DNA from 2 places in the Streptomyces roseifaciens genome. Region 2 is predicted to be linked to the other one. Evidence: predicted binding sites of a transcription regulator. Region 2 holds the regulator's gene; the other holds the start of a gene.

Region 1 (3,690 bases), on a different contig from region 2:
GCCACCGAGCTGCCCGTGGCGGGCGCCGTGGCCGCGGGGCGGCTGCCCGAGGCCTCGCTGCACCGCCTCGACTACGGCATCAGCTTCGGCGTGATGGCCTGCATAGGCGCGCTCGCCGGGCTGCTGCGGCAGCGCGGGAAGCGGATCGTCCTCGGTCTCTCGTTCCTCATGTGCGCCCAGGACCTCGTCGAGTTCGCCGACCCGCTCGCCAGCTGGGGCCACCCCATAGCCCTGCTCACCGGCATGGCCTGCTGGAGCCTCCTGCGCGACAAGGGGCCGGCGGCCGGATCGGCCGCGGACGGTGCCGTCCCAGGCCCGCTGCGTGCGCCGCGGGAGGCCGGGCAGGGCGGTCCGGCCGGTGCACCACAGCAGAGTCTCCGCGGGGGAGCGGCCGGCCGGGGCGTCCGGGAAGAGCCGCTCGACGGCGGGCGCGCAGAGCCCGTCGGGCAGGTCGTGGCCGCCGGGGCGGACGGGGGTGAGCCCGAGGCCGCGCGCGATGTCGTCCGTATGGAGTACGAGTTCCCTCACGCCCATGGCGGCGAACCCGGGCGCGTCGGAGCGGCCCCACGGGTGCCAGGCGCGATCCCCCTCCCCCGCGCCGCGGACGGTCGCGGCGAGCAGCGCCGCAGCGATGCGGATGCCCTCCAGGCGGGCCGGTAGCGGCGCCTCGGGGTCGAGCGAGGCGAACAGGGCGATGCAGCGGTCGGCGGGCCGGGCCGTGAGCAGGCCCGCGTAGCCGACGAGACCCAGCGCGAGGTGGTCGAGCGTCGCGGCCGCGGACCACTCCAGGCCGGCCGCGGGCCGGGACCAGTCGTGGCCCGCGCCCGCCTCCAGGACCGCGGAGCAGTGCCCGGCGGCGTCGGTGACCGGCGCGGCCCAGGCGTCGGCGGTACGGGGCGCGGCGGGGCCGCCGGACGGCGCCGCTTCGGCTGATCGCCGCGGCGGCGGGAACAACAGGGACGAGCCCCCTGCTTGGCAGGACGAGCCCTGCCCGCGATCCGCTGCGGCGCTGCCGAGCAGCACGACCCCGCCGCGGCGGCGCGTAACCCCCACCGGTGTATCCGGCGGTGCCGGACCCGCAGGCGGCCCATCGGTCCCGCCCGCCTGATCGCTCAGAGCGAACGCCGGACAGGCCGGGGAACATCCACGGAGCGGCACGCATTGAGTCGGCATAGCTCAACTTGCCTGCCTAAGGGGAGATCATGGCTTCGACGTCCACATCGCTCACCCTGCCCGTGCTGCCCCTCGACGACGAGGTCGTCCTGCCCGGCATGGTGGTGCCCCTCGACCTGTCCGACACCGAGGTGAGGGCGGCCGTCGAGGCCGCCCAGGCCGCCGCGCGGGGCGGCGACAAGCCGCTCGTGCTGCTCGTGCCGCGGGTGGACGGCACCTACGCGGGCGCCGGCACGCTCGGCAGCGTCGACCAGGTGGGGCGGCTCTCCGGCAGCGGCGACCCCGGCGCGCTCATCCGCGGCGTCCGCCGCGTGCGCATCGGCGCGGGGACGACCGGCCCCGGGGCCGCGCTGTGGGTCGAGGGCACCGCGATGGAGGAGATCACCCCCGACCCGCTGCCCGGCGCCGTCGCCGAGCTCGTCAAGGAGTACAAGGCGCTCGCCACCAGCTGGCTGCGCAAGCGCGGCGCCTGGCAGGTCGTCGACCGCGTCCAGCAGATCGAGGACGTGGGCCAGCTCGCCGACAACTCCGGCTACTCGCCGTTCCTGACGGTCCAGCAGCGCGTCGAGCTCCTGGAGACCGCCGACCCGGTGGCCCGGCTCCGGCTCGCCGTCGGATGGCTCGGCGAGCACCTCGCCGAGCAGGACGTCGCCGAGTCCATCGCCAAGGACGTCCAGGAGGGCGTCGACAAGCAGCAGCGCGAGTTCCTGCTGCGCCGCCAGCTGGAGGCCGTCCGCAAGGAGCTCGCCGAGCTCAACGGCGACCCGGAGAACGAACCGGACGACTACCGCGCCCGCGTCGAGGCCGCCGACCTGCCGGAGAAGGTCCGCGAAGCGGCCCTGAAGGAGGTCGGCAAGCTGGAGCGGTCCTCCGACCAGAGCCCCGAGGGCGGCTGGATCCGCACCTGGCTGGACACCGTCCTGGAGATGCCCTGGAACGAGCGCAGCGAGGACGCGTACGACATCCCCGGCGCGAAGGCCGTCCTCGACGCCGACCACGCGGGCCTGGAGGACGTGAAGGAACGGATCACCGAGTACCTGGCGGTGCGCAAGCGGCGCGCCGACCGGGGGCTGGGAGTGGTCGGCGGGCGGCGCGGGGGCGCGGTGCTCGCGCTCGTCGGCCCGCCCGGCGTCGGAAAGACCTCGCTGGGCGAGAGCGTCGCCCGCGCCATGGGGCGGAAGTTCGTCCGCGTGGCGCTCGGCGGCGTCCGCGACGAGGCCGAGATCCGCGGCCACCGGCGCACGTACGTCGGCGCGCTGCCCGGCCGGATCGTGCGGGCGGTCAAGGAGGCCGGCTCGATGAACCCGGTCGTCCTCCTCGACGAGATCGACAAGGTCGGCTCGGACTTCCGCGGCGACCCGGCGGCGGCCCTCCTGGAGGTCCTGGACCCGGCGCAGAACCACACCTTCCGGGACCACTACCTGGAGGTCGAACTGGACCTGTCGGACGTCGTCTTCCTGGCGACGGCCAACGTCCTGGAGGCCATCCCCGAGGCGCTGCTGGACCGCATGGAGCTGGTCCGCCTCGACGGCTACACCGAGGACGAGAAGGTCGTCATCGCCCGCGACCACCTGCTGCGCCGCCAGCTGGAGCGCGCGGGCCTGGAGCCCGGCGAGGTCGTCCTGGAGGACGCCGCCCTGCGCAGGCTCGCCGGCGAGTACACCCGGGAGGCGGGCGTCCGGAACCTGGAGCGCGCCGTCGCCCGGCTGCTCCGCAAGGTCGCGGCCCGGCACGAACTGGGCGAGCAGGAGCTGCCGTTCACCATCGGCGAGGAGCAGCTGCGCCCGCTGATCGGGCGGCCGCACCACACCCCGGAGTCCGCGCAGGACCCGGCCGAGCGGCGCACGGCGGTGCCGGGCGTGGCGACGGGGCTCGCGGTCACGGGCGCGGGCGGCGACGTGCTGTTCGTCGAGGCCTCCCTGGCCGACCCGGAGACGGGCGGCGCGGGCCTGACCCTCACGGGCCAGCTGGGCGACGTGATGAAGGAGTCGGCGCAGATCGCCCTGTCCTTCCTGCGCTCCCACGGCGCGGAACTGGAGCTGCCGGTGGGCGACTTCAAGGAACGCGGCGTGCACCTGCACGTGCCGGCGGGCGCCGTCCCGAAGGACGGACCGAGCGCGGGCGTCACCATGACGACGGCGCTGGCGTCGCTGCTGTCGGGCCGCCGGGTGCGGCCGGAGGTGGCCATGACCGGCGAGGTGTCCCTCACGGGGCGGGTCCTGCCCGTCGGCGGCGTCAAGCAGAAGCTGCTGGCGGCGCACCGGGCGGGCGTGACGACGGTGATCATCCCGAAGCGGAACGAGCCCGACCTGGACGACGTGCCGGCCGAGGTGCTGGCCGAGCTCGCCGTCCACCCGGTCTCCGACGTCCGCCAGGCGCTGGAGCTGGCCCTGCAGCCGGCCGGGGCGGAAGTGGCCGTGGCGGCGTAGCGCTCGCAACGGCGCGGGGCCCGTACCTCTTCACCAGAGGTACGGGCCCCGCGCCGTTTCGCGTCGTTCCCGGTTCAGGTGTGGGTGA
Region 2 (3,690 bases):
AGCGCCTCCAGGCGGAGTACCAGAACTACCGCCGCCGGGTCGAGCGGGACCGGGTCACGGTCAAGGAGATCGCCGTCGCGAACCTCCTGTCCGAGCTCCTGCCCACGCTCGACGACATCGGCCGCGCCCGTGACCACGGCGAGCTCGTCGGCGGCTTCAAGTCCGTCGCCGAGTCCCTGGAGACGATCGTCGCCAAGATGGGGCTGCAGCAGTTCGGCAAGGAGGGCGAGCCCTTCGACCCGCTGGTGCACGAGGCGCTGATGCACAGCTACGCGCCCGACGTGACCGAGACCACGTGCGTGCAGATCCTGCAGCCGGGGTATCGCATCGGCGAGCGCACGATCCGCCCCGCGCGGGTCGCCGTCGCCGAGCCCCAGCCGGGCGCCCAGGGCGCCAAGGGCGAGGGCGAGGAAGCCGGTTCCGGCTCCGACGAGGAGAGCGGTGGCCCGGACAAGGGCTGACGCTGACCCGATGAATCACCGCAGGGAACGGAAGGAGGGACACCGAGGATGAGCACGAAGGACTTCCTGGAGAAGGACTACTACAAGGTCCTCGGTGTGCCCAAGGACGCCACCGAGGCCGAGATCAAGAAGGCGTACCGGAAGCTCGCCCGCGAGTACCACCCGGACGCCAACAAGGGCGACGCCAAGGCCGAGGAGCGCTTCAAGGAGATCTCCGAGGCGAACGACGTCCTGGCCGACCCCAAGCGGCGCAAGGAGTACGACGACGCCCGCGCCCTCTTCGCCAACGGCGGCTTCCGCCCGGGGCCGGGCGGCGCGGGCGGCGGCTCCTTCAACTTCGACCTGGGCGACCTCTTCGGCGGCGCCCAGGGCGGAGGCGGCGGCACCGGCGGCTTCGGCGGCGGCCTCGGCGACGTCTTCGGCGGCCTGTTCAACCGCGGCGGCACGCGCACCCAGCCGCGCCGCGGCCAGGACATCGAGTCCGAGGTGTCCCTGAACTTCACCGAGGCGGTCGACGGGGCCACCGTGCCCCTGCGCATGTCCTCTTCGGCCGCCTGCAAGGCCTGCTCCGGCACCGGCGACAAAAACGGTACGCCTCGCGTCTGCCCGACCTGCGTCGGCACCGGCCAGGTGTCGCACGGCTCCGGCGGCGGCTTCTCCATGACCGACCCGTGCCCCGACTGCAAGGGCCGCGGCCTCATCCCGGAGAACCCCTGCGACGTCTGCCACGGCAGCGGTCGCGCCAAGTCCTCCCGCACCATGCAGGTCCGCATCCCCGCCGGAGTCTCCGACGGCCAGCGGATCCGGCTGCGCGGCAAGGGCGCCCCGGGCGAGCGCGGCGGTCCCAACGGCGACCTCTACGTCGTCGTGCACGTCGGCGCCCACCCCGTCTTCGGCCGCAAGGACGACAACCTCACCGTCACCGTGCCCGTCACCTTCCCGGAGGCGGTCCTCGGCGGCGAGATCAAGGTGCCCACCCTCGGCGGCCCCCCGGTCACCCTCAAGCTGCCGCCCGGCACGCCCAACGGCCGCACCATGCGCGCCCGCGGCAAGGGCGCGGTCCGCAAGGACGGCACCCGCGGCGACCTGCTGGTCACAGTGGAGGTGACCGTGCCCAAGGATCTCGGCGACAAGGCCCGGGAAGCCCTGCAGACCTACCGCGAGGCCACTGCGGATCAGGACCCGCGGGCAGAGCTCTTCCAGGCCGCGAAGGGAGCGTGACCCCATGGATGGGACCGGCCGACGGCGCAATCCGTACGAGCTGACCGACGAGTCGCCGGTCTACGTCATCTCGGTCGCCGCGCAACTGTCGGGCCTGCACCCGCAGACCCTCCGGCAGTACGACCGGCTCGGCCTGGTCTCACCCGATCGCGCCGCAGGGCGCGGCCGGCGCTACTCCGCGCGGGACATCGAACAGCTGCGGCAGGTGCAGCAGCTGAGCCAGGACGAGGGCATCAACCTCGCCGGCATCAAGCGCATCATCGAGCTGGAGAACCAGGTGGCCGCGCTCAAGGCGCGCGTCGCCGAGCTGCAGGGCGTCGTCGAGGGCGCCGCCGTGGCCCGGCAGCAGGCGGAGGCCGCGGTCCACGCCTCGTACCGCCGCGACCTGGTCCCGTACCAGGACGTCCAGCAGACGAGCGCGCTGGTGGTGTGGCGCCCGAGGCGCGACCAGTAGGGGCGCACGCAGCGGGGAAACCAGCTGGGAACGCAGTACGAAAGGGCCGGGTGAGCACGCCGCTCACCCGGCCCTTTCGCATGCCGCCGTATGCCGCGGCACTGGCATAAAGCTGTGTGTCCCCTGCAGCAACCTGACAGCTTTTCCCCACCGGACGCTCCGCCTCCGCTGGCAGAGTCTTCCCCACGGAACAACGACGTTGGGGGAAACGTGAAGACCGGAAATCTCGCCAAGAAGGCCGCTGCAGTCCTCGTTCCCGGGGTGTCCCTGATGGTCTTCGCGCTGCCGGGCACGGCGGCCGCCGCGTCCGCTCCGGCGGAGGTGCGGGCGGTCCACGGTCTGCAGGGTCTGCACGTTTTGCAGGGCCTGCAGGGCCTGCAGGGCCTGTGCGGGATACCGGCCAAGGTCGTCGACCGTCTGCCGGTCTGTCATCGTGTCAACGGGTGGCAGTGACAAGGAAGTCGGCTTCGGAGCCCCGGTCTGCAATGCGGCAGGCCGGGGCTTCGCCGTGTACGCAATGAGAAGCGAATCGGAGGAATGGCGTGGCGAGGACGGAGTTCACGGAAGCGGTGGTGGCGCGCGCGGCGCCCACCGCCGCGCCCCCGGAGACGGCCGTGATCAGGCTCGTGGGAGCGCTGCCCGCGGGCTGGGACTGCAACTGGCGGCTTCGGGAGGACGGGATCCTGCTGAGGGTGCAGCCAGCCGCCGGCGCCGGCCCCGGCGCCGTGGCGCAGTGGCTGGCCGGGGTGCTCGACGCCGGCGGGCTGCGGGGGTGGCGGGCGGTCCGCTAGAACCGGGCCGCCACCAGAACCGGGCCGCCGCTAGATCCAGCCGCGCTCCCGCGCGAGCAGCGCGGCGTGCGCACGGCTGGAGGCGTCGAGGACGCGCAGCAGGTCCGCGACGTGGCGGCGGTAGGTGCGGACGGAGATGCCCAGGTCACGGGCGCCGATCTCGTCCTTGCCGACGCGGCACATCGACTCCAGGACCCGCTGTTCCACGGCGGAGAGCCCGGCGGCTCCTTCGGCCGGTTCCTCGATCAGCGCGGCGAGGTCGGTGGCCTGGTCCCAGATCTTCTCGAACAGCGCCAGGATGTTGGCGACCAGGCCCGTCTCCTGGGCGATCAGGGCGCCGCGCGAGGTGTCGTCGGGGTCGGCGGGCACCAGCGCGGTGTGCCGGTCGTAGACGAGGATCCGCTCGGAGATGTCGCAGGCGACGCGGATCCGGGCGCCCTGTGTGGTGAGTTCGCGCAGGTAGGCGACGGTCGGCGGGTGGTCGAGCGCCTCCTTGAGCACGACGTTGCGGATCCGTACGCCGCGGCGCAGACAGCGTGTGTCGAGCGGCCGGGCGTGGTCGATGTTCTCCTGGGTGAGCGCGGTGTAGGGCTCGACGGACAGGATCTCCTCGCGGGCGAAGAAGGCCAGGTCGTCGATGCGGTTGCGGATCTGGGACAGGTCCTCCATGCGCTCCACGCCCTTGGGGGCGGGGGTGCGCAGCCCCTGCTCCACGCGCAGCTCCGCGACCAGGTGGCGGGCCTGGGTGACCTGTTGCAGCTCG

What was found. The regulator HspR, encoded in region 2, represses chaperone genes until heat shock. The targets are predictions, from matches to a motif close to TTGAGNNNNNNNNNCTCAA.
Region 1: a site for HspR is predicted at 1,162-1,180, ahead of lon (endopeptidase La). Genes of this name have one in related genera too.

What each region holds. Positions count from the first base shown of each region.
Region 1 covers NZ_LNBE01000004.1:2,764,516-2,768,205, forward strand. Annotated here, with positions in the region: gene AS857_RS42145 (rhomboid-like protein) at 1-660, shown strand, start outside; gene lon (endopeptidase La) at 1,203-3,602, shown strand; gene AS857_RS29625 (MarR family winged helix-turn-helix transcriptional regulator) at 3,677-3,690, opposite strand, start outside.
Region 2 covers NZ_LNBE01000006.1:201,972-205,661, forward strand. Annotated here, with positions in the region: gene grpE (nucleotide exchange factor GrpE) at 1-461, shown strand, start outside; gene dnaJ (molecular chaperone DnaJ) at 510-1,682, shown strand; gene AS857_RS34905 (heat shock protein transcriptional repressor HspR) at 1,687-2,136, shown strand; gene AS857_RS34910 (hypothetical protein) at 2,347-2,589, shown strand; gene AS857_RS34915 (hypothetical protein) at 2,679-2,927, shown strand; gene AS857_RS34920 (helix-turn-helix transcriptional regulator) at 2,958-3,690, opposite strand, start outside.